Regions from separate parts of the Arthrobacter sp. D1-17 genome, predicted to be linked through region 1. Evidence: riboswitches for the same ligand, from Rfam matches in the RefSeq annotation. Region 1 holds a riboswitch; each other region holds the start of a gene.

Region 1 (9,652 bases):
AAACGGCATGATTAAAGGCACAGTTAGCCGGGCCCATTGCGCCGCGCAGACAAAAGGACCCCTGCCCAATGGCAGGGGTCCTAGAGAGCTTGGAACGTGTGTTGTCTTAGCCGCCGACGCGGATGAAGACCGGTCCGGAGCCGACGTTCACGCTGAACAGAGCGGTGGTTCCACCGTTCCAGCCACCGTGGACAGCCTGGCCGTTGCCGACGTAAACAGCGATGTGGGCCAGGCCCATGCCACCGTCTTTGTAGTAGGCGAGGTCGCCCGGCTTGGCCTCAGCGGCGCTGACGGTGCGGCCCAGGGAGAGGTAACCTGCCGGCCAGCCGTGGTAGTTGATGCCGACGGCGGCCAGGGAGTTGGTCGCCAGTCGGGTGCAGTCCTGTGCAACGCCAAGCTGGGCGTATGCAGCAGCAGCGATCGACGCGCCCATGCCGCTGCTGGCAGCCGCCTTGGCCGGAGCAGACTCGGTGGTTGCGGCGGTCTTCACGGAAGCGGTCTGAATTGCCGGAGCAGCTTCGACTGTTGCCTCGGCAACCGGAGCCGCTTCAACGGGGGCAGCTTCCTGCACCTTGACGACGGGCTTGGGGGCCTCGACAACGGGGGCAGCTTCGGTGGTGACAGCAGGCTTCTCGTAGGAGATGGCGATGCTGGATGCGGCGGAAATCGGAGCGGAAGCAAGCGACTGCACTTCGAGGGTGGACGCAGAAGCGGAGTCACGCTGGACGTTGGTCTCAGCAGCGTTAGCGGCAACGCCGCTGGTCAGAACGAGTCCGGAAGCAGCAGCGATAACTGCAGCCTGGCGGCCTACACCACCGGCGTTGTCGCCGACAGCTTTGGCAATGACGGTCAGCGAGTTGGTCTTGGTAACCTCGGCGCGGTGGCGTGCACTGGTCGCACGTGTAGTCATGATTTCTCTCTTTCGTGGTCCGCTGCCCGCTGTAGCAGGCCGCGGTTTAGCGACGCGCCGGCATCTTGGGGGTACGCCGGATCGTCTCGAGTGGGGTTCTTAGCGAAGGGTGTAATACGAAGCGGTGCCCGTGGCGGACACTGCGTGCAGGAGGGTGCCCTGCGAGGGGTTCAGCGCGCTGATCATCATGCCGTTGCCTACGTAGATGCCAACGTGGGCACCGCCGTTCTGCATGACCAGGTCACCGGGAGCGGGAGCAGACGTGGGCTGCATGGCGTTCCACGCGTTCACGCGGGGAATGCTGATGCCTGCCTGTGCGTAGACCCATTGAGTGAATCCAGAGCAGTCCCAACCGCTGGGGGTGGTGCCGCCCCATACGTAGGGGTTGCCGATGCCGGTGTAGGCGATGGCAGCGAGACCCGCAGTTGCGCCCGACCCTGCTGCGTCAGCCGTTTCAGCCTTGGCCGTTACGGTTTCGGCGGCAACGTCTGCCGCTGCAGCGGCGGTGTCGTCGCTGGACTGCACCGCGAGGGTTTCGATGACCGGCGCTGCCTCGGTGGTGACGGCGGGACGCTCGAACGAGACCGTGGCGGTGGGCGCGGCTGTCACAGCGAGCTGCGTAGCCTGGGATCCCGACTCAGCGGAGGCGGAAATACCAACATTGGCGTCGGCTGCATTGGCTGGCATGCCGACGCTCAGGACAAGACCTGAAGCGGCTGCGACGACTGCTGCCTGGCGACCTACTGTTCCTGCGTTGGCGCTTACTGCCTTGGACACGGCGCCGATCGGGTTCTTGCGAACCGTTTGCGCACGGTGGCGCGCAGAATTGTGGCGTGAAGACACGAAGGTAGCCTCTCCCAATGCCTACGAGGTGAGCTGTCGGATTCGGATGGGAGTCACCCGGCCGCGCTGCTTCCTGAGAAGCTTTGCGACTTAACCCCAAGGCCTTCTTGCGAAGACCAAAATTGGTTCCCCCGCCCCTGCCAGACGATGTAATGCGAACGGACCTTGAGCGGTGGCAGAGTTAGGCAATCCACTCAAAGGCGTCAACTTCGGAAAAGTTGACGCGGTTTAGACGGTACAGCAGTTCGGAGCGAATGTCACATTCAGATCACGGCGTGTCACGAGAATGTGAGAGTTCTCCATCGTTTTGCTTAGAGCCACACAGCGGGATTGACAACGTCTCCGTTGACCATCACCTCAAAGTGGAGGTGGCAGCCCGTAGAAGCGCCGGTGGTCCCGCTAAGTGCCACCGCTTCGCCGCGGGTGACCTTCTGGCCTACCTGGACGCTTGATGACGACAAATGGTTGTACGTGGTTTCCAGGCCGTTGCCATGGTCGATGACAACCCTGTTGCCGCCTCCGTACGGGTGCCAGCCGGCAAAGGTAACCTTGCCGCTCGCGGCGGCGAACACCTGTGTTCCACACTGGGCAGCAAAGTCCTGGCCTCGGTGGAACTCTCCCGCGCCGCCCGTAATCGGGCTCACGCGGTAGCCGAACGGGGAAGTTTTGACCATGGTCTCCAGCGGGAGGCCCAGGCTGCCCGCTGACGCCGCCCGGCTAATGCTGCCGGCAGACTGGGCGCTGAGGAGCTGCTTGAGCTTGCCCTCGGGGTCACCGGCTGTAGCTACGGAGGTGCGGCTGAAGTCAATTTTGGCCGCCGCCTCGGCAGAAACCTTGGGCGCGGCTGCCGCCACAGCCGCATTCGCCGGCGCTGCGCCGCCCTGGTCCGGCGTCGCCATGACGGGGCTGGTGGCGGGAACTGTGACAGTCAGCAGGAGGCCTGTGGCAGCCAGCGCGACTCCGGCTTTTTGGCCCATGCCGCTGGCGGCGGCAAAGTCTGTGACCTGACGGAAGGGGCCGCGTCGCCTGCGCGCTTCGCGCTGGGCATCGCGGGGCCGCTCGACGGCGACTGCTATGGGAGTGCGCGGCTCCGCAGCGGGGCCCGTCGCACGGCGACGGCCCCGGGCATTCTGCATGGTCAAGAACTGTTCCTCTCTGGATAGCCTGCGAAGTTAGCTGTCGGATTCGGGCCAGAGAGATCATTGACCCGGTCCGCCACGGCAAGCTTTTCGGCACAGGGGTATCCCAGGAGATTCCAGTTGTGAGAATGGCTTGCCTTGCGGACTTCACCCCAAGGCCGTTCGTTGAACGGCCGGTTGTGGTTCCCCCGCCTCTGCCAGAAGGTGTTTCGAGCTACTGATCCGCTGGCAGAGTTCGGCTCCGGATCAGGTAACGCTTTGGTATCGGTGCTGCGATTTAACTATAGGCGATTAAAGGTTCCAGTAATAAATCCGTTACCTCGAATGTGCAAAACTAGTCGGTCGTCTGCCAACTGATGTCGGACATCTGCTCGTTGCTGGAGAGGTCTAACCCACGCGGACAAACACGTGCGCTGCTACTTCCGGCGGCAGCTCAAGGGCGCCCTCTATACCCGGAACCCGAACGGAGATGTACTCTCCGACGCGCTCAAGGGACACACTTGCACCGGGCCTGATGCCGCCTTCGTCCAGCTGCAGCAGCAGCTCGGGCTCAACCTGGATGGGCTCTGCCAGTCTGCTGACAGTGACCCGTAACTCCGGAGCATATCCGGCCATCGCTTCAAGCAGATTCATGACGCCGTCCGCGAATGCCCGTGAGGGCTCACCGCCAAGTGCAGCCAGCCCTGGAATCGGGTTTCCGTATGGCGACTCTGTGGGATGGTCAAGCAACTCGTAAATCCTGCGTTCCACGCGCTCGCTCATCACGTGCTCCCACCTGCAGGCCTCGTCATGGACGTATGCCCAGTCCAAGCCAATCACGTCGGCGAGGAGCCGCTCAGCCAGGCGGTGCTTCCGCATGACTTCAGTGGCGCGCTTCCGGCCTGTTTCCGTCAGCTCTAAGTGACGGTCGCCGGAAACCACCACCAGTCCGTCGCGCTCCATACGGCCTACGGTCTGCGAAACAGTGGGGCCAGAATGGCGGAGGCGTTCTGCGATGCGGGCCCGAAGTGCCACGATGTTCTCTTCTTCAAGCTCCAAAATGGTCCGAAGATACATCTCCGTGGTATCGATCAGATCCGTCATTCAGCTCAGCTCCTCGAGCACAGTACTTGCGTCCGTCCCACCGTACCGCGGGCCTACGTCCGAGGTTGCGGCGTTCAGCACCGCGGCCGCAAACCGGCGGCGGCGCAACACCGGCTTTCCGCCCCTACGTCCTCTAAAAGCTTAGCCTATTTTGAATTACTCCAGATAATTTGGCTGAGCGCGGAGGCGTCTCAATAGCTGGACTGTGACGGCCGGGTTACCCCGGATTTCAGCGTCTCAGGCAGAATAAAAGGGGCCTTCGCGGCAGCCATGTCTGGCCGCTGGTCATCGATCCCCCAGCTGAACTGCATGTCCATGCCGAAAATTGGAGCCACTGTGAGCGACACCAGCATCACTATCCCAGCAAATCTCCTGCCAAAGGATGGACGGTTCGGCGCCGGGCCCTCCAAGGTCAGGCCCGAACAGGTTGAAGCACTGTCCGCAGCGTCCACAACGCTCCTGGGCACGTCCCACCGGCAGGCCCCTGTAAAGAACCTGGTCGGTTCCGTCCGTGAGGGCCTAAGCACCTTCTTCCGCGCTCCTGAGGGCTACGAAGTGATCCTCGGCGTCGGCGGCTCAACGGCTTTCTGGGATGTAGCGAGCTTCGGCCTGGTGGAGCAGAAAGCCCAGCACCTCTCCTTCGGCGAGTTCGGTTCGAAGTTTGCCGCAGCCACCAACAAGGCGCCGTTCCTTTCCGACTCCTCCATCATCACGTCGGAACCGGGAACATGCCCTGCACCCCAGTCCGAAGCCGGTGTTGACGTCTACGCCTGGCCCCAGAACGAGACATCCACCGGCGTTGCTGCCCCAGTCCAGCGGGTGGCCGGCGCCGATGCCGGATCGCTCGTCCTGGTGGATGCAACGTCCGCCGCCGGCGGCCTGGATGTCGACGTCGCCCAGACCGACGTCTACTACTTCGCGCCGCAGAAGAACTTCGCGTCCGACGGCGGTTTGTGGCTTGGGCTCTTCTCCCCTGCCGCGCTGGAGCGCGCGGCCCGGGTCAAGGCGAGCGGCCGCTGGATCCCCGACTTCCTGGACCTGCAGACGGCGATCGACAACTCCAAGCTGAACCAGACCTACAACACCCCGGCACTGGCCACCCTCGTGACCCTGGATGCCCAGGTGCAGTGGCTCAACTCAAATGGGGGCCTGGACTTCGCCGCCCGGCGCACGGCAGACTCCGCGGGCCGCGTTTACAAGTGGGCCGAGTCGTCAGAGTTCGCCACCCCGTTCGTCACGAATGCAGCCGAGCGCTCGAACGTCATCGCCACCATCGATTTCGACGACTCCATTGATGCCGCCGCGGTCGCCAAGATCCTGCGCGCCAACGGCATCGTGGACACGGAGCCATACCGGAAGCTGGGACGCAACCAGCTCCGCATCGCCACCTTCGTGGCCATTGAGCCCTCCGACGTCTCCTCGCTGCTGGACTGCATCGACTACGTGGTGGGCGAGCTGAAAAAGTAGCCTCCTGCATCACTGGCGGTGATCGGACCAGGGTCGCTGTCCTGCTGGTGACGCTTCAGAGCCTCAGCGTTCGGCGGCGTCGTCCGGGCTTGAGTGCCGGGCGGCGCCGTCCGCTGTTGAGCCCGCTGTTCCGTCCGGTGCAGCGGCGCCCGCCCCCGAAATCACTGTGAACCGCGGTAGCCCGCGGGGCGGCCGGCTTACCCGGAGCCGGAGCATCCTAGCCCGGATGACCCACACCAGACCTATGGCTGCGGCCAACAAGCCTGACCCGGCCGCCACTGCCATGGCCCAGCGGGGGCCGGCCACGTTGGCCACCCAGCCGACAAGGGGCGCGCCGATGGGAGTGCCGCCCATGAAGATCGCCATATAAAGGGCCATGACGCGGCCGCGCATCACAGCGTCCGTGGTGGCCTGCACATAGCCGTTGGCGCTCGTGAGCATGGTCAGCGCGAAGAGCCCCACGGGCACCAGCGCGGCGCCGAACCAGAAGTAGTCGGGTGCCAGCGCTGCGAGTCCGGAGGCAACGCCGAAACCTGCAGCGGCACCAAAAATGATGCGAAGCCGCGGCTTGCTGCGGCGGGCGGACAGCAGTGCACCTGCCACGGAGCCAAGGGCCATGATGGAGTTCATCAGCCCGAAGGCCTTCGCGTCCAGACCGAATTCGGTGCCAACCATCGCCGCTATGAACAGGACGAAGTTCAGCCCCAGCGTGCCGACGATAAAGATGGCCACCAGGACCACCACGATGTCCGGGCGGAAGCGAACATAGCGAAGACCCTCGCGGATCCTGCCCTTTCCTCCGGTTGCGCGGGGCAGGGACCGGAGCGACGGCGTCGGGATTTTGGCGAGGCTGGCCAGCAGAGCGAGGAACGTGAGGGTGTTGATCAGGAACACCCACCCGGGTCCCACCGCCACCGTGAGGAGGCCGGCTACTGCTGGGCCGATCATCCGGGCAACGTTGAACGAAGCGCTGTTCAGGGCCACGGCATTGGGCAGGAGTTCATCCTTGACGAGCTCGGAGACAAACGTCTGCCGCACAGGTGCGTCCAATGCCGAGACTATTCCGAGCATGAGAGCGAACACATACACGTGCCACAGTTCGGCGGCCCCAAGCACCACCAGGATGCCGAGCCCGGCACTCAGCAGCGCCATGACGGATTGGGTCATGACGAGCAACTGCTTGCGGTTGTAGCGGTCGGCGGCCAGTCCTGCAACTGGTGCCAGAAACAGCTGCGGCCCGAGCTGCAGGGCCATGGTGACGCCCATCGCGCCGGCGTCGTGCCTGGTCAGGTGGTCAAAGACCAGCCAGTCCTGGGCGGTCCGCTGCATCCAGGTGCCGATGTTGGAGACAAGGGCTCCGATGAACCAGATCCGATAATTGAGAATGTGCAGGGACCGGAAGGTGGACATCATCGTCTGCCTTCGCGCCGCTCAAACCCCGGGAACGTCAATGGCGTGGTCAGCCCTGCCCGGGGCTGTCCGCCTCAACCGCGTCCCCGCCTTGGGAGTTCCCGCCCTGAGCGCTCCCGTCCTGGGTGTCGTCGTCCGGGGTGCCGTCGCCCTGGGTGTCGTCGGCCGGGGTGCCGTCGCCCTGGGTGTCGTCCGCCGGCGTGCCGTCGCCCTGGGTGTCGTCGGCCGGGGTACCGTCGTACGCTTCGGCGGGTTCCAGATGGGGGGCCCGAGCCAACGTGGCGGGGTCGCCATCGGATTCGCCGTCGGATGCGTCAACAGGGCCCGCGGGTCCGGCCGGGCCGCCCTCTGCTGGCCGGGGTTCCGCCTCAGTCGGCTCGTCTTCCTGGACGCCGGCGTGGGCGTCCCCGATCTGCGAGTCCCCGGTCCGCGCGTCCTCGGCTTGGACCTCCTCAGCCTGGACGTCCTCAGCCTGCGCGTCCTCAGGCCTGACGCGTTCCGCCCAGGGAACCCACTCAGGAGCGAGGATCGAGTCCTCCGAGGGCAGCAGGCCCAGCTCGCTGACCGTGACCACCTTGGAGCGTGAATTGCGGGTGAGCACCGCGTACCAGTGCCAGCCGACGTAGCCGGGCAGCCTTGATTCGAACAGGTGCGTCACGAGGCGGTCGCCCTCGGTGCGGGCCGCCACGTGCTCGCCAATCTCGGACGCCTTCGCGATGCCTTCAATGGCGGTGCGCGCCACGTCAACCGCGGCGGCCAAGACAGCGTCCGGTTTGCCGGTCCGCCAGGCGGGAACAGCGGCACGCTTTTTGGACGGCGTGGGCTCCGCCTGCGGCTTGGCCTGTTCAGGTTCCGGATTCATGGGCAGGCCTAAGCGTCCAGCTCGTCGGCAACCTTACGCAGGGCAGCGGCGATGGCCTTGCCCTTGTGACCCTCCGGGTACTTGCCGGCGGACAGGGTGCCGGACAGGTTGTCCAGGACAGTGACCAGATCCTGCACCAGGGGCGCGAGATCGCGGGCGTTGGGCCGCTTGGCCTTGGCGATGGAGGGAGTCTTGTCCAAAACGCGCAGGCCCAGAGCCTGTGCCCCCTTGCGGCCGTCGGCCACACCAAATTCCACTCGAGTGCCGGCTTTCAGATCGTTAACGCCTTCCGGAAGCGCGGACTTGGGCAGGAACACTTCCTGTCCGTCCTCCCCCGCGAGGAATCCGAAACCCTTGTCCTTGTCATACCACTTGACTTTGCCGGTAGGCACGTAATCAACCTTCTTCTTCTGACTGTCTAATACACGTCCGGCCGTCACCGCATCCGCACTGATGTACGGGTTCAGGGTATGACCGCCTGGTCCATGTTGGTCTACTCCTTCAAGGTTATCCTGACTGGCTTGGGATTCCTGCTTTGAGGCGCCGCCGGGTGACCGGGCTGTTAGCGTTACGTACATGATTACCACGCGTTTCCGGCGCCCCCTGATGATCGCGTCCGCGGTCCTCGCAGTGCTTTCCCTCGCGGCCGTAGGAACAGTCATGGCGCTGGCCTTCGGAGGGCAGGCTGCCCCGCCCTGGATTACCTCCACCGCCCTCTACGGGCTTCCGCTCGCTTTCATCCTGATGTTCGTGCTGCTGATTGATGGCGTGGCAGCACGGCGCCGGGCAGGAAACGGCGGCGGGCGGTAACGTTGGACTGATGTCCCTTATTCGTGCGCTCAGCAAGGAACTGGAGGCACGCAGCGACGACTCGCTGCGTGGCTTATTCATTGCGCGCCCGGACCTCATCTCGCCCGGCGTACCTGACTTCCCCGCCTTGGCCGCACGCGCAAGCGCCAGGGTCAGTGTGCAGCGCGCGTTGGAACGCCTGGACCGGCCGCATATGCAAGTGTTGGAGACGCTGCACCTCTGCACCAACACGGATACCGGACACAGTGCTTCCGCCGCGGGTGTCAAAAAACTGATTGCGGGTTCAACGCTCTCAGCCGTTGAACGGATCCTGATGTCGCTCCAGGAGCTGGCACTGGTCCACCGGGCCGAACCCCCTCACTCCACCAGCCCGTCAGCCCACCGGCAGCGTTTCTATCTGCCCGTAGTCAGCCTGAAAGATGTCATCGGCATCTATCCGGCCGGACTCGGGCGCAGCTACACTGAACTCGTCCGCCTGCAGCCTGCCTTCGCCCAGCGCGTCGTGCAGATCGTCGGGGAACTCCACCGCAGCGGCGCCACAATCCAGCCCGCCACCACCCCCATGGAGGCGGCGCTGGCCCTGCAGCACTGGACGGCTTCCCCCGAAGCCTTGCATGCCGTCCTCGCCAAGGCTCCGGAACGCACGACGGCGCTCCTCGCCAGATTCAGCAACTGGGCCATGGGTGCGGTCCCCCAGGCGCAGCGGAAAGTTTCCGTCACCACCGAGGGGCACGACGTCGGGCCAGTGGACTGGCTGCTCGCCCGGGGGCTGCTCGTGCCCCTGGACGCAGCGCACGTGGAGCTACCCCACAGCGTCGGCGTTTCCCTCCGTGGCGGCGCTGTAATTGACAGCTTCTCCCTCTCTCCACCCCGACCGACACTCGGAACCACCACTGCTTCGCTACGCCGGAACGCGGCCCTGGGAGCCATCGCCGAAACACTGCGGCTCACGGGTGAACTGCTCCACGCGGTTCGGGAACAGCCGCTGGCCACCCTCAGGAGCGGCGGAGTGGGCATTCGCGAAATGAGGCGGCTTGCCGACGCTTTGCGGGTGGACCAGCACACGGCCGCCATCCTCCTCGAGTTCTGCGCCCTGTCCGGGCTGATCCGGCTGGATGTGGACAGCTC
Region 2 (9,652 bases), 540 kb from region 1:
CGGATGAAGGAAGGCGTCGACACCGCAGCGGCATACATCAAGGACAAGGGCTACGGCCTGCGCATCGCCCTGGAGCCCAAGCCGAACGAGCCCCGCGGTGACATCTTCCTCCCCACCGTCGGACACGGGCTGGCCTTCATCGCCCAGCTCGAACACGGCGACATCGTGGGCCTGAACCCCGAGACAGGCCATGAACAGATGGCCGGGCTCAACTTCACGCATGGCATCGCGCAGGCGCTGTGGGCCGGCAAGCTCTTCCACATCGACCTCAACGGCCAGCGCGGCATCAAGTACGACCAGGACCTCGTTTTCGGCCACGGCGACCTCACCAGCGCCTTCTTCACGGTGGACCTGCTGGAGAACGGCTTCCCCAACGGCGGACCCAGGTACGACGGCCCGCGCCACTTCGACTACAAGCCCTCCCGCACCGACGGCTACGACGGGGTCTGGGAATCGGCGAAGGCCAACATGGCCATGTACCTGCTGCTGAAGGAGCGCGCCCTCGCCTTCCGCGCCGACGCGGAGGTGCAGGAGGCCCTCAAGACCTCGGGCGTGATCGAACTCGGCGAGCCGACCCTCGCTGCAGGCGAATCGGCCGCGGACCTGCTGGCGGACGCCAGCGCCTTCGAAAACTTCGACGCCGACAAGGCCGCCGAGCGCTCGTTCGCCTTCGTCCGCCTCAACCAGCTCGCCGTCGAGCACGTGCTCGGCGCGCGCTGACGCGCCCGGCCCGGAAAGTCAGTCCCCGCCGTCGTCACCGGCATGCTCTGCCGGTGACGACGGCGGCCCCTATAGAAAGAATGAAGCATGCCACTCGTCGCGGGAATCGACAGCTCCACCCAGTCATGCAAGGTGGTCATCAGGGACGCAGTGACCGGAACGCTCGTCCGCCAAGGCAAGGCGTCCCACCCCTCGGGCACCGAGGTGCATCCCGAGCACTGGTGGAGGGCACTTCAGGAAGCAGTGACTGCGGCGGGCGGCCTCGATGACGTCGCTGCCCTCTCCATCGGCGGGCAGCAGCACGGCATGGTCTGCCTTGATTCCACCGGCGACGTTGTCCGGCCCGCGTTGCTCTGGAACGACACGAGGTCCGCAGACGACGCCCGGGAGCTGATCCTTGAAGCAGGTGCAGGGGATGGGGACCGCGGGGCAGGGTACTGGGCCGAAACCACCGGGACCGTGCCCGTCGCGTCGCTGACCGCCACGAAACTGCGCTGGCTCGCCCGCACGGAACCGCACAACGCCAAGCGTGTCGCCGCCGTTTGCCTCCCGCACGACTGGCTGTCCTGGCGCCTTGCCGGCCACGGGCCCGGATCCGGACCGGATTCCCTCGACGAACTTCGCACCGACCGCTCCGACGCCTCCGGCACCGGCTACTACTCCGCCGCCCGCGGCACCTATCTGCCCCATGTCCTGGAGCAGACGCTCGGGCACGTCCCTGTCCTGCCTGTAGTCGCGGCTCCGCTGGAAGCTGCAGGAAAGACCAGGGGAGGGTCGCTGATCGGCCCGGGCGCCGGGGATAACGCGGCCGCGGCCCTCGGCGTCGGCGCCGGACCGGGCGACGTCGTGATCTCCCTGGGCACCTCGGGCGTAGTGCTGGCCGTGTCGTCGGCCCCGTCCGCCGATGCTTCGGGACTCGTTGCCGGTTTCGCGGATGCCACCGGCAACTTCCTGCCCCTCGCCTGCACGCTGAACGCGACACGCGTTTTCGACGTGACCGCACAGCTCCTGGGCACTGATCTGCCCGGCCTGGGGCAACTCGCCCTTTCTGCCCCGGCAGGTGCGGGAGGGCTGACGCTCATCCCGTACCTCGAGGGCGAACGGACCCCGAACCTGCCCGACGCCAGCGGCTCCCTGCACGGAATGACCTTGACCAACTACACACCGGCAAACCTCGCACGCGCCGCCTTCGAGGGCGTCCTCTGTTCCCTGGCAGACGGCCTTGCAGCACTCCAGGCGCAGGGAGTGGAAGCGGAAAGGATCATCCTCGTCGGCGGCGGAGCGCAGTCTCCAGCGGTGCAGCAGATAGCGGCCGAAGTCTTAGCCCGGCCGATCATCATTCCCACTCCCGGCGAGTACGTGGCGAACGGCGCCGCGCGTCAGGCCGCTGCTGTCCTCACCGGCGAATTCCCGGACTGGATCTTGGACGCAACAAAGATTTCCCTGCCCGCCGCGCACCGGCCAGCAGGCAAGCACGGGCAAGGGGACAAGCAGACAGGGGAGGTGCTCGCCCGCTACCGCCGGTGGACGAAAGCGGCCCACCCTTCCCTCCGTTAGCGGAAGTTGCAGGTGTTTCGGATGACCACCTCCACAGTAAAAGGCACGCCCGCCACCAAGACCGCGGCGCAGGGCAGAACGGAGTTTGAACTGCGGCACGGCGGCTACGTTGCCGCGGTCACCCTCCGAGGCGCCGCGCTGCGCAGCCTTCGCCACGGGGGACGGAACCTGGTGGTGCCCTTCGAGCCCGGGATCGCAATCCCTGACTACCGGGGAGTCATTTGCGCGCCCTGGCCCAACCGCCTGGCTGGCGGGCGTTACTCCTGGAAGGGCGCTGACATCCAGGTTCCCATCAATGAACCCGGGCGCAACACTGCTTTGCATGGACTCGTGTTCGACAAGGTGTGGTCTGTGGCTGAACGGGACGAATCCTCAGTGACCCTGGCAATGTCGCTCACCCCGGGGGAGGGCTATCCGTTCCCGCTGGAACTGAGGGTGCGCTACTGCCTCAGCGCCGCGGGACTTCAGGGAACTGTCACCGCTGCCAACCCTGGTTCGGCAACAGTCCCCTACGGGGTATGCCCTCATCCCTACCTCATCGCGGGAAGCGCTCCTCTCGACGACTGGTCCCTTGTGGTCCCAGCTGACAGGTTCCTGCGGGTCACCCCTGACAGGTTGCTGCCCGTCGAGGAAGTATCGGTGGAAGGGCACAACTTCGACTTCCGAAAGGAGAAAGTGCTTGGCGGCGTGAAGATCGACCACGCCTTCACCGGCATCAGCAGGGATACTCACGGGACCGCCAGAGTGTGCGTTTACGATCCGTCCGGAACCGGTGTTGAACTGGCGTGGGGAAGAGAGTGGCCTTGGGTCCAGGTCCATACCGGCGACAAGCCATCCGGCCCTGACCGCCTCGGCGTGGCAGTCGAACCTATGACCTGTCCACCCGACGCTTTCAACAGCGGAAGGGACGTGGTGCAGCTGGCGCCGGGCCAGGAGCACGCGGCGAGCTGGTCGATCCGTACGCTGCAGCGCCTCCAGACGAGTTAGGTTTGCCGCGTGACGGACACCCCACGATTCCCAACCCCTGGTACGCGGTCCCGAAGCGTCAAGTATGTCCTGATGCTTGGCGCGCTGGCCGCGCTTCCGGCCGTGACAACCGACATGTACCTGCCGTCTTTGCCTGCTGTGGTGGATAATCTCGAAACTACCCAGGCAGCCGCGCAGCTCACGCTGTCCGGAATGCTCGTCGGCGGCGGGATAGGCCAGCTGGTCATCGGCCCGTTCTCCGACCGGTTCGGACGGCGGCTGCCGCTGATCCTCGGCATCTCGCTGCATGTCGTGGCCTCGCTGCTATGCTCCATCACCCCAAACATCGAAACGCTTATTGGGCTCCGCGTCCTGCAGGGCTTCTTCAACGCAGCGGCATCGGTGGTGGCAATCGCCGTCATCCGTGACCGTTTTGTGGGCTCGGCAGCCGCCCGGCTGCTGTCCCGCCTGATGCTGGTGATCGGGGTTGCGCCCCTGTTTGCCCCAACCGTGGGTCAGGCCATCGCCGGTTTTTGGCACTGGCGGGCCGTCTTCTACGCGCTGGCGCTCATCGGCGTGGTCCTGGTGGCCATCGTGGGGAAGTTCATGCCCGAAACGTTGCCGGAGGACAGGCGCAGCACTGGCCGGCCCCGGCACGTTGTCGGCGCATACTGGTCGCTCCTGAGGGACAAACACTTCATGGCCCTGGCCATGATCCCGGGGCTGGGGCTGGGGTTGATCATGAGCTACGTAGTGGGCTCGCCCTTCGTCTTACAGAACCAGTACGGCTTCACTGAGCAGCAGTTCGCCCTCGCTTTCGCACTCAACGGTGCCGCGCTGGTGCTCTCCGCGCAGCTGAACGCGGCGCTGGTCCGCACAATTCCGCCGGTCCGCCTCCTGCGCGCCGCCGTCCTTGTCCAGCTGGTTCTTGCCCTACTGCTGCTGGCGGCGGTGGCCACGGGTGTCGGGGGTGTTTTCGGCCTGGCGGCCGGCCTCTGGCTTGTTCTGGGAGCCCAGGGAATGATTCCCGCCAACGCCTCCGTGCTGGCCCTGCGCAACTACGGACACATGGCGGGAACCGCGGCAGCGGTCATCGGAGCCCTACAGTCGGGGGTGGCTGGACTCGTAAGTCCTTTGGTGGGGCTGCTGGGCGGAAACGCGCTGTCGATGGTCACCGTCATGGTCGGCTGCTGTGTCCTGACGGCGACAGTGCTTGTCGTCGGGACTCCCGCCTACCGAAAGGGTGGCTGGCCCGAGCACGCAGAACGCAGCGGCGACGAGCGGGTCGCTGCAGACGACTAGGGGCGCTCCCTGCCAGCGCTGCCGGCCCGGACTCTAAACCCCCGATCCGGGCAACATCCGTGCGCTGATTCAGGTCTGGCACGTAGACGTCGGCCTCACGGGATCAGCGCCCCGTGCCGCGAGCACTCCGCCTGCCAGCCCAGCGGCATCACCTGGACCTTCATCCGCCTGCGGCAGTCGGGGCAGTACCGCGGCGGCTCCAGCATCAGCAGCTCACCGCAGCGGCGGTGACCGTCCGACGGCGGGAGGCTGCCGCCGTCGGACGGCTCCCCGCAGTGCCCACAAAACTTCCCGCTGGTTGAGCCTGCCCCGCTGGCCGAGGCAGCCGCAATCTCGTTCACAGCGACTTCTGGAGTTCCTTGATGGGCATGTTTAGCTCCACGAGCAGGTTGAGGTCTGCCGTGGCGGGGCGGCCAAGGGTGGTGAGGTAGTTGCCCACGATGACGGCGTTGATCCCGCCGAGGAGTCCGTCCCTGGTGCCAAGGTCGCCGAGGGTCAGTTCGCGTCCGCCGGCGTAACGGAGCACGGTGCGGGGCATGGCGAGCCGGAATGCGGCGATGGCGCGCAGGGCGTCCTTGCCGTCCATGATCTCCTGGCTTTCCAGCGGGGTTCCGGGCCGCGGGTTCAGGAAGTTCAGCGGCACTTCGTGGGGTTCCAGGGCGGCGAGCTGGGCGGCGAGTTCGGCCCGCTGTTCAAGGGTTTCACCCATGCCGATGAGGGCGCCGCAGCACAGTTCCATGCCGGCGTCCTTGACCATGTTGCAGGTTTCAAGGCGCTCTTCGTATGTGTGGGTTGTGACAACTTCCGGGAAGTAGCTGCGGGCGGTTTCCAGGTTGTGGTTGTACCGGTGTACGCCCCATTCGGCGAGCTGGTCGACCTGCCGCTGGGTGAGCATGCCGAGGGAACAGGCGATGTTGATGTCCACAGCTTCGTTGATGCGGTCGATGGCGAACTTGATTTGGTTCATGAGTTTGATGTCGGGACCGCGGACCGCGGCGACGATGCAGAACTCGGTGGCGCCGGTGGCTGCCGTTTCCTTGGCTGCTTTGACGAGTTCGGGGATGTCGAGCCAGACGCCGCGGACAGGGGAGTCGAAGAGGCCGGACTGGCTGCAGAAATGGCAGTCCTCGGGACAGCCGCCGGTCTTGATCGAGATGATACCTTCCACCTCGACGTCCTCGCCGCAGTGCTTCAGGCGCACTTCGTGTGCCAGTTGGAGGGCGGCGGGAAGCGCCTCATCGGGAAGCCGAAGAACATCCACGAGCTGGCTTTCGCTGAGCCCCACGCCCTCCTCGAGAACCTGTTGCCTCGCTGCCTCGAGAATTGCGTACCGGGTTACCGGCGGGCCTGCCTGAATCGTCATTGATCTTTTCCTTGCGTGGTCAGTGCTTGATGCATCGTGAAACTGACGCTAGTTTCCAAAAGGCGGCACCATTTTGGAGGGTTTCTACAAGGAGGCTGGGCAGACTTTTGGCGGGAAGTGAACTACAGGAATGACAGCAGCAAAAAGCCGGCGCTCCGTTGCCCCCAAGGCAGCGCAACGCCGGCTTCATGATGTGCACCTTCCCGGTGCAGTGTCCTGCTCGCGTGTTGCTAGGCTGCGGGCCTAACAAAGGTGACCGGACCGGTAGCGTTCAGCCAAGACAGCGGGTGAACGATGGTCTCGTTCACGCCGTTCATGCCGCCGCTGAGCGCCTGGCCGTTGCCGACGAAGATGGCAACGTGGCCGGACTGGACAATCATGTCGCCGGGCTGGGGCGTGGAGACGACCTTGCCGTAGTTCATGAACTGCATGGGGGCGAGGTCACCAACCTTGATGCCTGAGGCGCCCAGTGCCTTCTCCACCATGGCGGTGCAGTCCTGGGTGATGCCGATCTGGGCGTAGGCAGCGGAGACCATCGAGGCGTTGACGCTGCCGGCCGCTGCCGGAGCGGGAGCCGGTGCCGACTTGACCGTGATTTTGGGGGCCGGCGCGGCGGCAGGTGCCTGGGCGGCAGGTGCGTGGGCAGCAACCGGTGCCGGGGGAGCAACGGGGGCTGCAGCCGGAGCCTTGGCTGCGGCGACCTTGGGAGCGGCAGGCACAGCCGGCTTCTCCACAATGACGGGTTCCTCCACCACGGGAGCCGGGGCGGACTTCACAGCGGGACGCTCGTAGGCGATGGAGACGCTGGAGCTGGCGTTCAGCGGGGCCTGGGCCGGGCTGGCAGCTTCGGGAGCTAAGGCGGGGGCGGCGGCCTTCTGGGCCGGGGCATTGGCAGCGTTAGCGGCCATGGTCCCGGTGAAAGCGAGGCCCGATGCGGCGAGGACCACGGCTGCCTTGCGTCCCAGTCCTCCGGCATTGGCCGTAACTGCGCGCGATGCGGAAGCGAACGGGTTAGAACGGCCGGCCGCTGCGCGGCGGGCAGGGGTAGTGCGTGACGACATGAAGGGGCCTCTCCCGATGCCTGCGAGGTGAGCTGTCGGATTCGGATGGGAGACACCCGGCCGCACGCTCTGACGAGATCAGGAACTGCGCGGCTTCACCCCAAGGCCCGCTTCAAGCGGGCCAAAAATTGGTTTCCCCGTCTCTGCCGGAAAGTCTGCGATCGGATCCCGGGGCTGCGGCAGAGTTAGGCAATCAGCACGGGAATGCCTTCCTCGGTGAGGAAGGCACGCTTTCTACCGTACGGGAGCCGGCACTAAAAGTCACATTCAGGTAACGGAGGCGTGTCGTGCCCGCATCTTCCCGACCCCGTCTGCTGGCGATGGGTCCGGCTGAAGGGCGGGCTTCCTATTTCTTGGTCTGGCGGTAGCGCTCGATCTGTTTGAGCCGCCGCAGGAGGCTGTCGCGCCGCGGGTGCGGAACGGCGTCGGGCGCTTCGGCAGTGAGGTCGATGTGCTTGGTGCCGTACTGCCACAGCAGCAGGTCATCCAGCAGCCGGTCCGGACCGGGGGAGTAGCGGTGGTCCAGGGCCTTGCGGACCTCGGTGATCCGGTTGGCGCTGAGCAGGCCGGCCAGCTGCACGGTCTGGTTAAGTCCATGGGCCGCCATGAGCTCGGCCGCCCAGCCCCAGTCATCATCCACTTTGCGGTCAACGTGCGGCAGCAGGGCCCGCCACACGTCCCGGATGCGGTTGGGCGTGAGAGGCGCGGCGCCTTCGCCGTCCATGTCCCAGTAGCTGCGGACCTCCTCATAACGCTCATGCAGGTCAGCGAAGGCGGTCTCTACCGTCTCCAGCATGGCGGCCGTGGCGGTGAACTGCCGGTCGAAATGAGGCGTCCACGCACGCGGGTCCTCCGCCTTGAAGCGGATGTCGTGTTCGATCTCGCTCCATGCGTGTGCAAACACGGTGCGGATCTGGCACTCGAAGAAATAGCTGCCGTTCGGCTGGACCTCGGGGTTGAAGACCTGCTGGTAGTCCTTGACCACGTCGTTCTGGATAGTCCGCAGGATCAGGTGACGGCTGGAGTAGCCATAGGTCCCGGATTCGATCGAGCCGATGTCCTTCTCACGGTCCCCCCGGCAGTCGAAGAGCTGGCGCTGTCGCTTGATCAGGTTGGCTACTGCAGCGTTCTCAGCCGGGAGTTTGGTGATGACACGGACCCCCACCATGTCATTGAGGGTGCGGAAGGGGTCAGGGAATTTCAGCACCCGGGGTCCCTCCGGTTCCAGCGGCTCCTCGGTCCTGGAGATCTTCTCCCGGAACGATTCCACTGTTTTGGTCCGGCCGGTGACGAACAGGGGGGTGACCTCAGTGTCCTTGAGCATAGTCCGCAGCATCAGCAGGACTTCCCGGGTGACAAGCTTCAGGGCAGGGCGGACGCGCTCATAGAGCTCCACGTTCTCCTGGACGGACTCGCGCTGGCTGACGTCCAGCCGGTCCCAGTTGCTTGCCATGGTTCCAAACTACCAAGGGCGGGAACACCGGAAGATGTGACACCGGGCGGCGTCATGCCGCCACAGCCCGAAAGCGATGCGCAGGCGCCGCAGCGTGTCCAGCTTTCCGGCGATGGGAGGCGCCTCACTGTTAGGCTCGGCACATGGCTGATGTGCGCCGTCGGACTTTGCTGTCCCTGGACAGCGGGGGACGGCGGCAGTGGTGGGCAGGGGTAGCCTCCTGCCTGCCGGGACCCAAGGAGGATGCAGTGAAGCGGCAGAAGTACCAGTACGGCGACCACCCCAGCCAGTGGGGCGAGCTCTTTCTGCCGGAGGCGCCGCCCGCATCCTCGTCCCGCAACGGCAAGCGCCCGCCCGCCCGCGGCGTCGTGGTGGTCATACACGGCGGCTACTGGCGCTCGCAGTATGGAGCTGAATTGGGCGAACCGCTGGCGAAGGACCTGGCAGCGCACGGTATGCCGGCCTGGAACCTGGAGTACCGCCGGGCGGGTAACGGCGGCGGGTGGCCGCATACCTTCGAGGACGTGCTGGCTGGGATCGACCGGCTGCGCGGGGTGGCTGAAGAACATGGGCTGAACCTCACCAATGTCGTCGCGCTGGGGCACTCCGCCGGCGGCCATCTCGCCGTCTGGGCAGCCGGCCGCGACCGCCTGGCGGAGCTGGGCACACCGGACGCGGACAGGCAGGTCGAGCGGAACCTCAACGGACAGGCCGTGCGCCTGACGGGAGTGGTCAGCCAGTCCGGGCTGCTCAATCTCGCCCAGGCTGACTGGCTCGATCTCAGCAACGGGGCGGTGAGCAACCTGATGGGCGGCTCCGCGGGAAAGTACCCCAAGCGGCACAAGTATGCAGACCCCATGAGCGCGGTCCCGCTGAACATTCCCGTCTATGCCGTCCACGGGCTGGAGGACACCACCGTACCGATCAGCCAGTCCGAGGCTTACGCCGCGGCGGCCCGCGCCGCCGGCGCCCCCGTCCAGGTGGTCAAGGTTCCCGGCGATCACTTTGCCCTGATCGACCCAAAGGCCTCGTCCTACCGGAAGTGCCGAGAGCTTGTGCAGGAGTTGCTGACTACGTAGCGGGAACTCAAACGGCATCCGTTCGTTGCAGTAGTGGGCGGACCTGCTTACGGAGTGCCCCGACCCCTGGTTGCCCGCTGCACCTGCATGGTGGACTCTACTAGCCGGGGGTTACGGTAGCTTTGTATATGACGATCACCGGTTTCACTAG
Region 3 (9,652 bases), 510 kb from region 1:
CCTGCAGCTCCCGGCGTCAGGCCGTTGCCGATGAAGGAGAACACCAGGAGCCGGCCGTCGGCGTCCACAACGTACCCGCTGAGCGCGATCACGGTGTTCAGCGTTCCGGTTTTGGCGCGGACCAGCCCGGCGCCCTCGGCACTGGACTCGTCCACGTACCGGTCCCCCAGCGTTCCCGTGAGGCCTGCGACAGGGAATCCCGTCAAGGCCGCCCGCAGCCGGGCATCCTTGCCGGCCGCGATGGCCCGCACGACTTCTGAGAACTGGCGGGCCGATACCTGGTTTGCCAACGCCAGCCCTGAAACATCAGCCACAGTCATGCCGCCGGTGGGGACGCCGAGGCCCGCGAGCTGCTGCAGCACGGCCGCCGCGGCACCTTCGTTGCTGGCCGGTTGGCCTGCGGCGGCAGCAGCCATCCTGCCCAGGGTCTCAGCCAGGTAGTTGTCTGAAGTCTGAAGCATGAGATCCACCTGCCGACTGACGGTCGCAGATTCCACTTCACCCAATACGGCGGCGTCCGGCGCAGCTTGCCCCTCCAGACGTCCGACGGCGGGCGCCACCTGGAGTCCCGCGGCGGCACCTGCCGCCTTGAGCTGGGCGGCGAACGCCTCACCTGCGGCCAGAGCCGGGTCCTGCGGGCGGGGCCCGGTGGTGATGGACGGACCGAAGCGTGCTGAGTTCAGGGCGAGCGGAAAGAGCGGGGCCACCTCGCCGGCGGCGACGTCGTCCGGGCTCCAGAAAGGATTGAGGGACGGGCCGGTAAACAGGGAATCGTCGACCAGGACGTCCACCCGGCCGCGGAACCGGTCCTTGCGCAGGGACTCCACGGTCAGCTTGGCGAGAGTTGCCAGCCCGGCATGGCCCAGCACCTTGTCCTTGTCGGACTCGCCTGCCGCGAGGAGGACATCCCCGCCGCCCACGAGCACCACCGTCCGCGCGGTATCCGCCGCGCCCGGCCCTGTGCCGGTCGGGCCTGTGCCGGGCGGGCCTGCGACTGCCTTGGTGCTGAACCGCGACTCCGGCCCGATGGCCCTGAGCGCCGCCGCTGCGGTGAGCAGCTTCATGTTGGAGGCCGGGATCCTGCTGGCCGCACTGTTCCTGTCGAACAGCACCTCGCCCGTGACGGCGTCCTGGACCACTCCCGTAAAGGTGCCGCCGCCGTCGGTCCTAAGAACCGGGTCCAGCTTGGCCGCGAGCTGTGCAGGCGACGGGACGGGCGCTGAGGTGCTGAGGGGATCAATCCCTTGCGGAACCGACAGTTGCCTGGGCACAAGCTGCCAGGCCGGAGTGTGGACCGGAGCTGCCGCTGAAGGGCCTTGGCCGGTGAGCGCGGGGGCAATCAGCATTCCGGCGGGAAAGGCCAGAACGGCGAGCAGGACCGTAAGGAGCAGGGTGGGCCAGGCCCGGAGCAGCGCTCCGATGCTGGCACGGGGCCGTTCACTGCTTCTGCTGAACGGGGCGCGGCCGGTTGCCTTGCCTGTGGTGCCCCTCATGCCGCTGGTCCTCAAAGTCCTGAAATTACCCCGTTAGTTCCTGAAACCTGGGCCTCTCGCTATATCCTCAATAGTAGTCGGCGGCAGCGACAGTTCTCTTTGCTGAAATTCCCCTGAAGTTTAGGATGTCAGCGCGTGGATGTCAGCGTGCCGCAAACACCCAAGCAATCGTCGAGGAGCATTCCATGAAGCATGACGTGACCATCGAGATTCCCAAGGGATCGCGCGTCAAGTACGAAGTCGACCACGAGACCGGCCGCGTCCGCCTGGACCGCGTCCTCTTCACTTCCATGCAGTACCCCACGCACTACGGTTTCTTCGAGAACACCCTCGGCGAAGACGGCGACCCGCTGGACGCCCTTGTGCTCCTGCAGGACTTCGACCTCCTCCCGGGCGTCATCGTCGAAGCCCGCCCCATCGGCGTCTTCAACATGACGGACGACGGCGGCGGGGACGCCAAGGTCCTCTGCGTGCCCGCCGACCCCCGGTTCGACCACATCCAGGAAGTCAGCGACGTCAACGAATTCCTGATCAAGGAAATTGAGCACTTCTTCACCCGCTACAAGGACCTGGAGCCCGGCAAGTGGGTCAAGGCTGAAGGCTGGGCGGACCGTGCCGCTGCCGAGGCAGAGCTCGAGGCCTCCATCAAGCGTTACGTACCTGCAGCCCACTGACCCACTGCGACGGCGGCGGCTGCGGTTCCCAGTGGACCGCACCCGCCGCCGTCGTCATTTAAGCCGCCGTCGTCATGCAAGTCGTCATCTAATCGCCGGCGCGTCTACTTCAGCAGCCAATCCTGAACGGTGACGCCGCGCCGGCGCGGACCGTGCCGTTACGCAAATGTGACATTGGGGTGCTGGGTGGGATAGCCTCTACCGGTGCCTTGGTTTCCATCGGGGCACTCCCGGGAGGAATGCCGAGCCCTGCCGCTGACCGGGATCCGTTCGCAATTTCAACTGGCAGGGACGGGGGAACCACCTCTTTACCGTCCTTGGTTTTCGAAGGACTTGGGGTTAAGTCCAGGCGCTCCTTTTTGCAAGGGAGGCAGGACCGGGTGACCTCCCACCCGAACCCGACAGCTCACCCCGCAGGCATGGGAGAGGCAAAATCCATGTCACGTAAGTCCATGTCCGCGCGCCATCGCGCCACCCCGACACAGTCCATCGCTTTGGAGGGACTGTCCCATTCCCTAAAGTCCAACGCAGCATCCCTGGCCCGGCCGGCTGCCGCCGTTGCCGCCGCCTCGGGCCTTGTCTTCGGCGTGGGAGCACCTGCCATGGCCGGCGCCAACGCCCCGGAGACCTCGGGCAGCGCCGGCGTTCAGGCTCAGGCAGCAACTCACGCTCCGGCACCTGCTGCGCCTGCCGCCTCAGGCGCAACCCACACGGTTGTGCCTGGCGACACCCTCGGTGCGATCGCTGCAAAGCACGGCGTTGCCTTGAACGCGGTCCTGTCAGCGAACGGTCTTTCCCTGTCCTCGGTGATCTACCCGGGTGACCAGATCGTGATTCCGGGTGCCGCTCACGCTGCACCGGCTCCGCAGGCGGCCGCCCCGGCAGCACCCCACGCTGCCCCTGCCGCCCCGGCAGCACCCCACGCTGCCCCTGCCGCCCCCCAGCAGCAGGCCGGCATGGGCATCTACCACGCTTCCGCCTCGATCAAGCCGGCGTCCGCCACCACGGCGGCTTCCAGCACCCCCGCCAGCGGAGTTGGCGGCGCCCTTGTGGCTTCCGCCCGTGCACAGCTGGGAGCCACCCAGGACTGCACCATCCTGGTGGAGCAGGCGCTGCGGTCCGTCGGCAAGCAGGTCGGCGATCTTGCCCCCACGCAGTTCCACCAGTACGGGACTCCGGTTTCCAACCCCCAGCCCGGTGACCTGATGATCAGCTCCGGCCATGTTGCCATCTACATCGGCGACGGGCAGGCCATCAGCAGCGGCATGAACGGCGTCAACGAAACCATCGTCCACCCGGCCTCCTGGCTGGGCGGTTCGAGCTACGTGCGCGTGGCCTAAACGTCATTTCGAACTCAGCAGCGGCAGGTGCCACCGGCACCTGCCGCTGCTGTTTCTGCCTCCGGGCAGAGGGAGCTCCGCGCTTCGCGGCTGACAGCCAGCAGCCCGTGCGAGGACAAGGCTTCCCGGGCGGCGAACAACTCTCCCGGCGCCGGTGAGACAAACTTGTCTCGGATCGGCCAACAGGTAGTGTGTTTTTCAAGATGTTCACGCTGACTATCAACCAAACAGACAGCCGACGCGACGGCGACCGGGTTCCGCAGCTACTCAAGGACCTCCGGCATATTCCCGCGCGTCTCGACTTCGACCGGTCGGTCGAAGACGAGGTTCAGGGGATAGTGGACTGTCCCCACCAGGCTGTGGACGCGGCCCTGATCGCGCTTCGGTGCGGCAGCTGGTATGTGGGACTGGGCGTGGGTCCGGTGAACGAACCGCTGCCGAACCAGATCAAGGATGCCGACGGTCACGGCCTCATCTATGCCCGCAGGGCGGTGGACCGGCTGCGGAACAGCAAGGACCGGATTCCTGTGGCCGTCGAGGGGCCGTACGCCGACCTGGCCACCGAGTGCGAAGCGGTTCTTCGGCTGCTGGGCTATATTGTGCGCGACCGCAGCCAAGCCGAGTGGCGGGTCTTGGATCTCATGACCCCGGGGGTGCGCGGCCAACAGAAGGCCGTGGCCGCCGCGCTTGGCATCACTTCACAGGCGGTCAGCAAGGCGGTGGCCCGGTCCCAGTGGAACGAGGAGCACGCCGCCCGGCCCGCAGCAGCACGGCTGCTCGCGCTCATCCTGGAGGTGCGGTAGCAGCGCCCCTTGCGGACGAATAGTGCTGAAACAGCAGCGGAGCGTTACAGGAGGCTGCGCAGAACGTGGGCAGCGCCGTCGTCGTACACGGACTTTGTCACCTCATCCGCGGCGGCGACCACCTCTTCCGGAGCCTGCCCCATCGCGACTCCGCGGTTCGCCCAGGCGAGCATCTCGATATCGTTGCGGCCGTCGCCGATCGCCACCGTCCGGGACGCATCGACGCCAATCCGCGTGCGGAGGTTTTCCAGGGCGCTGGCCTTGGTGACGCCGGCCGCGGCGATGTCCAGCCAGGCCGTCCAGCCCACGGAGTACGTGACGCCGGCGAGGCCGATATGCTCGATGGCCTCGTTGAATTCTTCGGGGGTGTTCTCGGCACTGAACACCACGACGCGCACCGCGGTAGCCTCCAGCATGGTCTGGAAGTCGACACCGATGGCTTCGACCCCGAAACTCGCGTCCTGGAAACGCTCCGTCGACAGGAAGTTGCCGTCCTCGTCCTCGAGGGCGTACTTGGCAGTGGGGAGCCGCTGACGCAGCGCGCGAAGGGCCGGCCCGGGATCGAACGTGGCCTTGTGGATGATCTCGTAGCCGTCGGTCAGCTCCGGGTGCAGGCGAAGGGTGACGCCGCCGTTGCAGCAGACGGCATAGCCGCGGTCAATGCCGATCTGCTCGATGACGGGCAGGGCGGCGTTGAGGGATCGTCCCGTTGCGATCAGCACCTCGTGGCCTGCCTCGACCACGGCCTGGGCTGCCTGCCGGACTTGCTGGGACATGTGGCCGTCGTGGTCCACGAGCGTGCCGTCTACGTCCAGGGCAATCATGAGCTTTTGGGATGCTTCTCGCTGGTCTTCGCTGCCAGCGGCTGAGGATTCAGTCAGAATAGTCATGCCCAATAGTAGACCAAACCTGGCTGGCGCCCGCTAGGACGCAGCCCACAGGAAGCATGAACACAGCGTGAAGATTCGGCGGCTACAGGACAGGCAGGACCTGCAGTCCGCCGAGGTATCTCTGCAGCGCCTCGGGAACGTTGACTGAGCCGTCCGGGTTCTGGTGGTGCTCAAGGATCGCCACGATCCAGCGGGTTGTGGCGAGGGTGCCGTTGAGCGTGGCCACCGCTCGCGTTCCCTTCGGCGTGCCGTCCTCGCTGAACACGCGTTCGCGGACGTTGAGGCGGCGGGCCTGGAACGTGGTGCAGTTGGACGTGGAGGTGAGCTCGCGATAGGCGGCCTGGGTGGGGACCCAGGCTTCGCAGTCGAACTTGCGGGCGGCCGACATTCCGAGGTCCCCGGCCGCCGTATCGATCACGCGGTACGGCAGCTCGCACTTGCCCAGCATCTGCTCTTCCCAGGCCAGCAGGCGCTCATGCTCGGCTGCTGCTTCCTCGACAGTCGTGTAAATGAACATCTCCACCTTGTTGAACTGGTGGACGCGGATAATGCCGCGGGTGTCCTTGCCATGCGATCCCGCTTCGCGCCGATAGCAGGAGCTTTGGCCCGCGAACCGGATCGGTCCGGCGCTCAGGTCCAGGATTTCGTCGGCGTGGTAGCCGGCCAGCGGCACTTCCGAGGTGCCCACAAGGTAGAGGTCATCTTCGGCAAGACGGTAGATCTCGGCGTCGTGCTTCACGTCGAAACCGGTGCCCTGCATCGTCTCGGGCCGCACCAGGGTCGGCGTGATCATGGGAATGAAGCCCGCCTCGATGGCCTGGTCCATGGCCATCTGCAGCAAAGCCATTTCCAGACGGGCGCCGACGCCGCGCAGGAAGTAGAAGCGTGAGCCGGAGACCTTGGCGCCGCGTTCCATGTCGATGGCGCCAATGAGCTCACCGATCTCCAGATGGTCCCGCGGTTCGAAGTCGGGGAACTCGCGCGGGGCACCGACAGTCTTGACCACGATGTAGTCATCCTCGCCGCCCTCGGGTACACCGTCCTCAATGAGGTTGGGGATGGTGCGCAACAGTTCTTCCTGCTTGGCCTGCGCGGCATCAGCTTCGGCCGACGCGGCCTTGACCGCCCCCGCCAGCTCACGGACCTCGGCGAGCAACGCCTGCTTTTCCTCGCCCTTGGCCTGGGCCACCTTCTTGCCGAAGACATTCTGCTCCGCCCGGAGGCTCTCGTAGCGGATCAGCGCGGATCGGCGGGCGGTGTCGGCATCGATGATCGCGTCCACCACGGTTTCGTCCGCACCGCGGGCACGCTGGCTGGCACGGTACTTGTCCGGGTTTTCGCTGAGGTCTTTTACGTCGATCACCAGACAAGAGTATCGAATGTGCCGGGCATCCCGGAGGCGGAGCGCGGCGGGATAGTGTTGAAGCACAATGAGCGACCTGTTTCTTTACATCCTGATTGCCGGGGCACTGGCCTTTGCCATCTCCAGCTGGTGGGGTGTGCGCAGCCTCAAGACTCTGCATGCGCGGAGCCCGGTGCGCGAGGATCCCCACGCCCATGGTCTGGAGCGCCAGCGCGTAGCGGTGGTGCTGAACCCGGTCAAGGCGAAGGCGGCCGAGGCCCGCGCGACCATCCAGCGCGCCTGCCTCACGGCAGGCTGGGAGGCGCCGCTGTTTTATGAGACGACGGTGGAGGACCCGGGTCACTCACAGGTGCGGGCCGCACTTGCGTACGGTGCCGACGTCGTCCTCGTGGGCGGCGGTGACGGCACGGTGCGCGTGGTGGCTGAGTCAATGGCGCATACCGGCGTGGCGATGGGCATCATTCCGCTCGGTACCGGCAACCTGCTGGCGCGCAACGTGCATCTGGACCTGTACGACCTCCACGGCAACGTCCAGACGGCCCTCTTCGGTCATCAGCGGTTCATTGATACTGCCCGCATGGGGATCGAAAACTCCCAGACGGGCCGGTCATCGAACCATGCTTTCCTGGTGATTGCGGGCATCGGCATGGATGCTGAGGTGGTGGGCGACACCAATGACGGGCTGAAGCGGGCCGTCGGATGGCTCGCCTACACTGAAGCAGGAGTGCGGCACCTGACGGGACGCCGGAAGAAAGTATCGATTTCGCTCGATGACCAGCCCGAACAGACCCGCAAGATTCGCAGTGTCCTGTTCGCCAACTGCGGACTGGTTCCCGGCGGCATCGACCTCATTCCCCAAGCCATGATTGACGACGGGATGCTGGACGTGGTGGTCATGAGCCCGCGCAGTGCGGTGGGGTGGCTGGCGATGTACGCCAAAATCGTGTTCAAGCACAAGCGCCACCTGCCCGTGATGAGCGTGTACCGCTCCGGGAAGGTTGTGATCAAGTGCCCGGAACCGATGCCGACACAACTGGACGGCGACATCACCGGTGAGGCCACCAAGGTAACAGTGCAGGTGGATCCGAGATCCCTGCTCATCAGGGTCAGAGCAGCACCCGGCATCGTCCAAGGCGGCGGTCCAGCCTAGGCGGACTTGGCGGTGCCTGCTTTCTTGGCGGCTTCTGCGGCCCGGGCGGCTGCGCGGGCCTCCGACTGTTCGCGGATCATTGCCTGCTCTTCTTCGAAGCGCAGGCGGTCAGCGCGGTCCGCGTCGTCCCCGTCCCAGTCCTGGTTTTCCGAGGTCGGCTTGGGGTTGACGATCATCCCTTGGCCGTCGTTGTCGGTCCTGGTGTTATCTGACATGACCCGCTCCTTTCGTTGGGGCCACCTCCTGTTTGATCAGGCAAGCATACGCAGAGTCCCCAAGGCATGGAAGTACTCCAAGCGGCATTTGTCTACGCTGTTGGCGAAGCGTTTTGGGTCATGTTTTGGGCCATGCCGGCATTCACAGTTTCCGCAGTCAGAATTTGTCCCACCCAAGCATGCGCGGCTCGGAATGCTTCATCGGAGGTGTGGGGAGCCACTACCGGGCTCTGCCCATCGGCCCGTCCATAGGAGCCCAGAAAGCGGGTGGCGGGGCTGATACGGTGCAGACCGGCGAGGGCGTCGGCCACCCGGGCATCTGCCACGTGGCCGTCCGCATCGATGCTGAAGAAATAGTGCCCGAGGTACTGCCCGGTGGGCCGTGATTCGATCCGGCTCAGGTTTACACCCCTGGTGGCGAACTGGTCCAGGATCTCCATGAGGGCGCCCGGACGGTCTTCCGGCAGCGGCACCACGACGGTGGTCTTGTCCGCACCGGTACGGGCAGGCAGGACAGAGGGCCGGCTGACCAGAATAAACCGTGTCACGGCACCGGGGTTGTCCCCGATGTTCTCGGCCAGGACGCGGAGCCCGGGCTGTTCGGCCGCCACGATCGGCGCGCAGATCGCGGCATCGTAGTGGGCGCCGTCCTCAAGCAGACCCAGTGCCGCAGCCGCAGTGGAGGACGCGGGAATGTATTCAGCTCCCGGAATATGGGCGCCGGCCCACAGGCGGCACTGCGCCCAGGCGTGGCCGTGGGTGGAGATGCGCCGAATCTGCGTGACGTCCAAGCCCGGGCGGGCCACCAGCACGAAGCTGATGGGAACGAGCGCCTCCCGGATGATCCGCAATTCCTGGCCGGTGGCGATGGCATCAAGGGTGGCAGTCACACCGCCCTCAACCGAGTTCTCGATGGGCACCATGGCCGCATCTGCGGAACCCTCGCGGACCTTGTCCAGTGCGCTGTTCACGTTCGAGGATGGAACGCGCACAGCCTCAGCGGCGTCCGGAACCTGCAGCAGGGCAGCCTCGGTAAATGTACCCTCCGGGCCGAGGAAGGTGTAGATCACAGAACGACGGGTTTCAGGCCGTTGTCCGAGACCAGCGGCTTCCCTGACTCAAGCCACTGATCCATGCCCCCGGCCACATTGATGGCCGAGTACCCCTGCCCGACCAGCCATTGGGCGGCGCGGAAGGACCGTCCGCCGGTGCGGCAGATGACGTACAGGTCCTGGTCCGGATCCAAATCATCGAGGCGCCCGGGGAGCTGGTCGAGCGGAATATGGACGGCGCCTTCGGCGTGCCCCGCCACCCACTCATAGTCTTCGCGCACATCCAGAATGGCAGCGTCTGCCGGAACGTCGTTGACAGTAACAGTGTCGAAGTCGCTCATGGGGAGTCCTCTCCTTGGCCGCAGGTTCTCAAGACCAGCGTATCGCCAGCGGGCGGGGATGCGCTCCGCCCGCGGCACGCTAGGCTGTGAGCACCATGCACAATGAGGGCCGCCTTGACTGAGATCCATGATCTTTCTGCCGTCCAGCTCAGGGACGCCCTGCGGTCCGGGGAGCTCTCGGCGCGGGAAGCCGCCGTTCACTTCCTTGGAAGAATCGCGGCCAACAACCCCAGATTGGGTGCCTTCATAACGGTCACTGAGGAGATGGCACTGGCGGAAGCCGCCGCCGCTGATGCGCTGCGGGCATGCCGGGCTCGCGAAGAGCTTGCCC

The links. Region 1 has a riboswitch for cyclic di-AMP ahead of M1E01_RS15745 (M23 family metallopeptidase). Riboswitches for the same ligand answer to the same signal wherever they lie in the genome.
Region 2: linked by a shared signal. The riboswitch ahead of M1E01_RS18305 (NlpC/P60 family protein) and the one ahead of M1E01_RS15745 (M23 family metallopeptidase) in region 1 are both predicted to bind cyclic di-AMP.
Region 3: linked by a shared signal. The riboswitch ahead of M1E01_RS18125 (LysM peptidoglycan-binding domain-containing protein) and the one ahead of M1E01_RS15745 (M23 family metallopeptidase) in region 1 are both predicted to bind cyclic di-AMP.

Annotation. Positions count from the first base shown of each region.
Region 1 is NZ_CP096382.1:3,410,812-3,420,463, forward strand. Features, by position in the region: gene M1E01_RS15735 (NlpC/P60 family protein) at 107-910, opposite strand; gene M1E01_RS15740 (C40 family peptidase) at 1,010-1,687, opposite strand; cyclic di-AMP (ydaO/yuaA leader) riboswitch at 1,758-1,927, opposite strand; gene M1E01_RS15745 (M23 family metallopeptidase) at 2,065-2,895, opposite strand; cyclic di-AMP (ydaO/yuaA leader) riboswitch at 2,900-3,118, opposite strand; gene M1E01_RS15750 (metal-dependent transcriptional regulator) at 3,280-3,975, opposite strand; gene serC (phosphoserine transaminase) at 4,312-5,442, shown strand; gene M1E01_RS15760 (MFS transporter) at 5,506-6,852, opposite strand; partial or broken gene M1E01_RS15765 (DUF3027 domain-containing protein) at 7,315-7,714, opposite strand; gene M1E01_RS15770 (cold-shock protein) at 7,723-8,106, opposite strand; gene M1E01_RS15775 (hypothetical protein) at 8,291-8,524, shown strand; gene M1E01_RS15780 (helicase-associated domain-containing protein) at 8,535-9,652, shown strand, end outside.
Region 2 is NZ_CP096382.1:3,952,435-3,962,086, reverse strand. Features, by position in the region: gene xylA (xylose isomerase) at 1-720, shown strand, start outside; gene xylB (xylulokinase) at 808-2,277, shown strand; gene M1E01_RS18325 (aldose 1-epimerase family protein) at 2,299-3,264, shown strand; gene M1E01_RS18320 (multidrug effflux MFS transporter) at 3,337-4,545, shown strand; gene bsaP (biotin synthase auxiliary protein BsaP) at 4,641-4,886, opposite strand; gene bioB (biotin synthase BioB) at 4,883-5,908, opposite strand; gene M1E01_RS18305 (NlpC/P60 family protein) at 6,139-6,969, opposite strand; cyclic di-AMP (ydaO/yuaA leader) riboswitch at 6,973-7,139, opposite strand; gene M1E01_RS18300 (GTP pyrophosphokinase) at 7,316-8,422, opposite strand; gene M1E01_RS18295 (alpha/beta hydrolase) at 8,671-9,501, shown strand.
Region 3 is NZ_CP096382.1:3,916,420-3,926,071, forward strand. Features, by position in the region: gene dacB (D-alanyl-D-alanine carboxypeptidase/D-alanyl-D-alanine endopeptidase) at 1-1,493, opposite strand, end outside; gene M1E01_RS18120 (inorganic diphosphatase) at 1,679-2,167, shown strand; cyclic di-AMP (ydaO/yuaA leader) riboswitch at 2,429-2,602, shown strand; gene M1E01_RS18125 (LysM peptidoglycan-binding domain-containing protein) at 2,605-3,507, shown strand; gene M1E01_RS18130 (hypothetical protein) at 3,711-4,310, shown strand; gene M1E01_RS18135 (HAD family hydrolase) at 4,355-5,200, opposite strand; gene serS (serine--tRNA ligase) at 5,283-6,563, opposite strand; gene M1E01_RS18145 (diacylglycerol/lipid kinase family protein) at 6,631-7,713, shown strand; gene M1E01_RS18150 (hypothetical protein) at 7,710-7,928, opposite strand; gene pheA (prephenate dehydratase) at 8,021-8,998, opposite strand; gene M1E01_RS18160 (rhodanese-like domain-containing protein) at 8,995-9,321, opposite strand; gene M1E01_RS18165 (amidase) at 9,436-9,652, shown strand, end outside.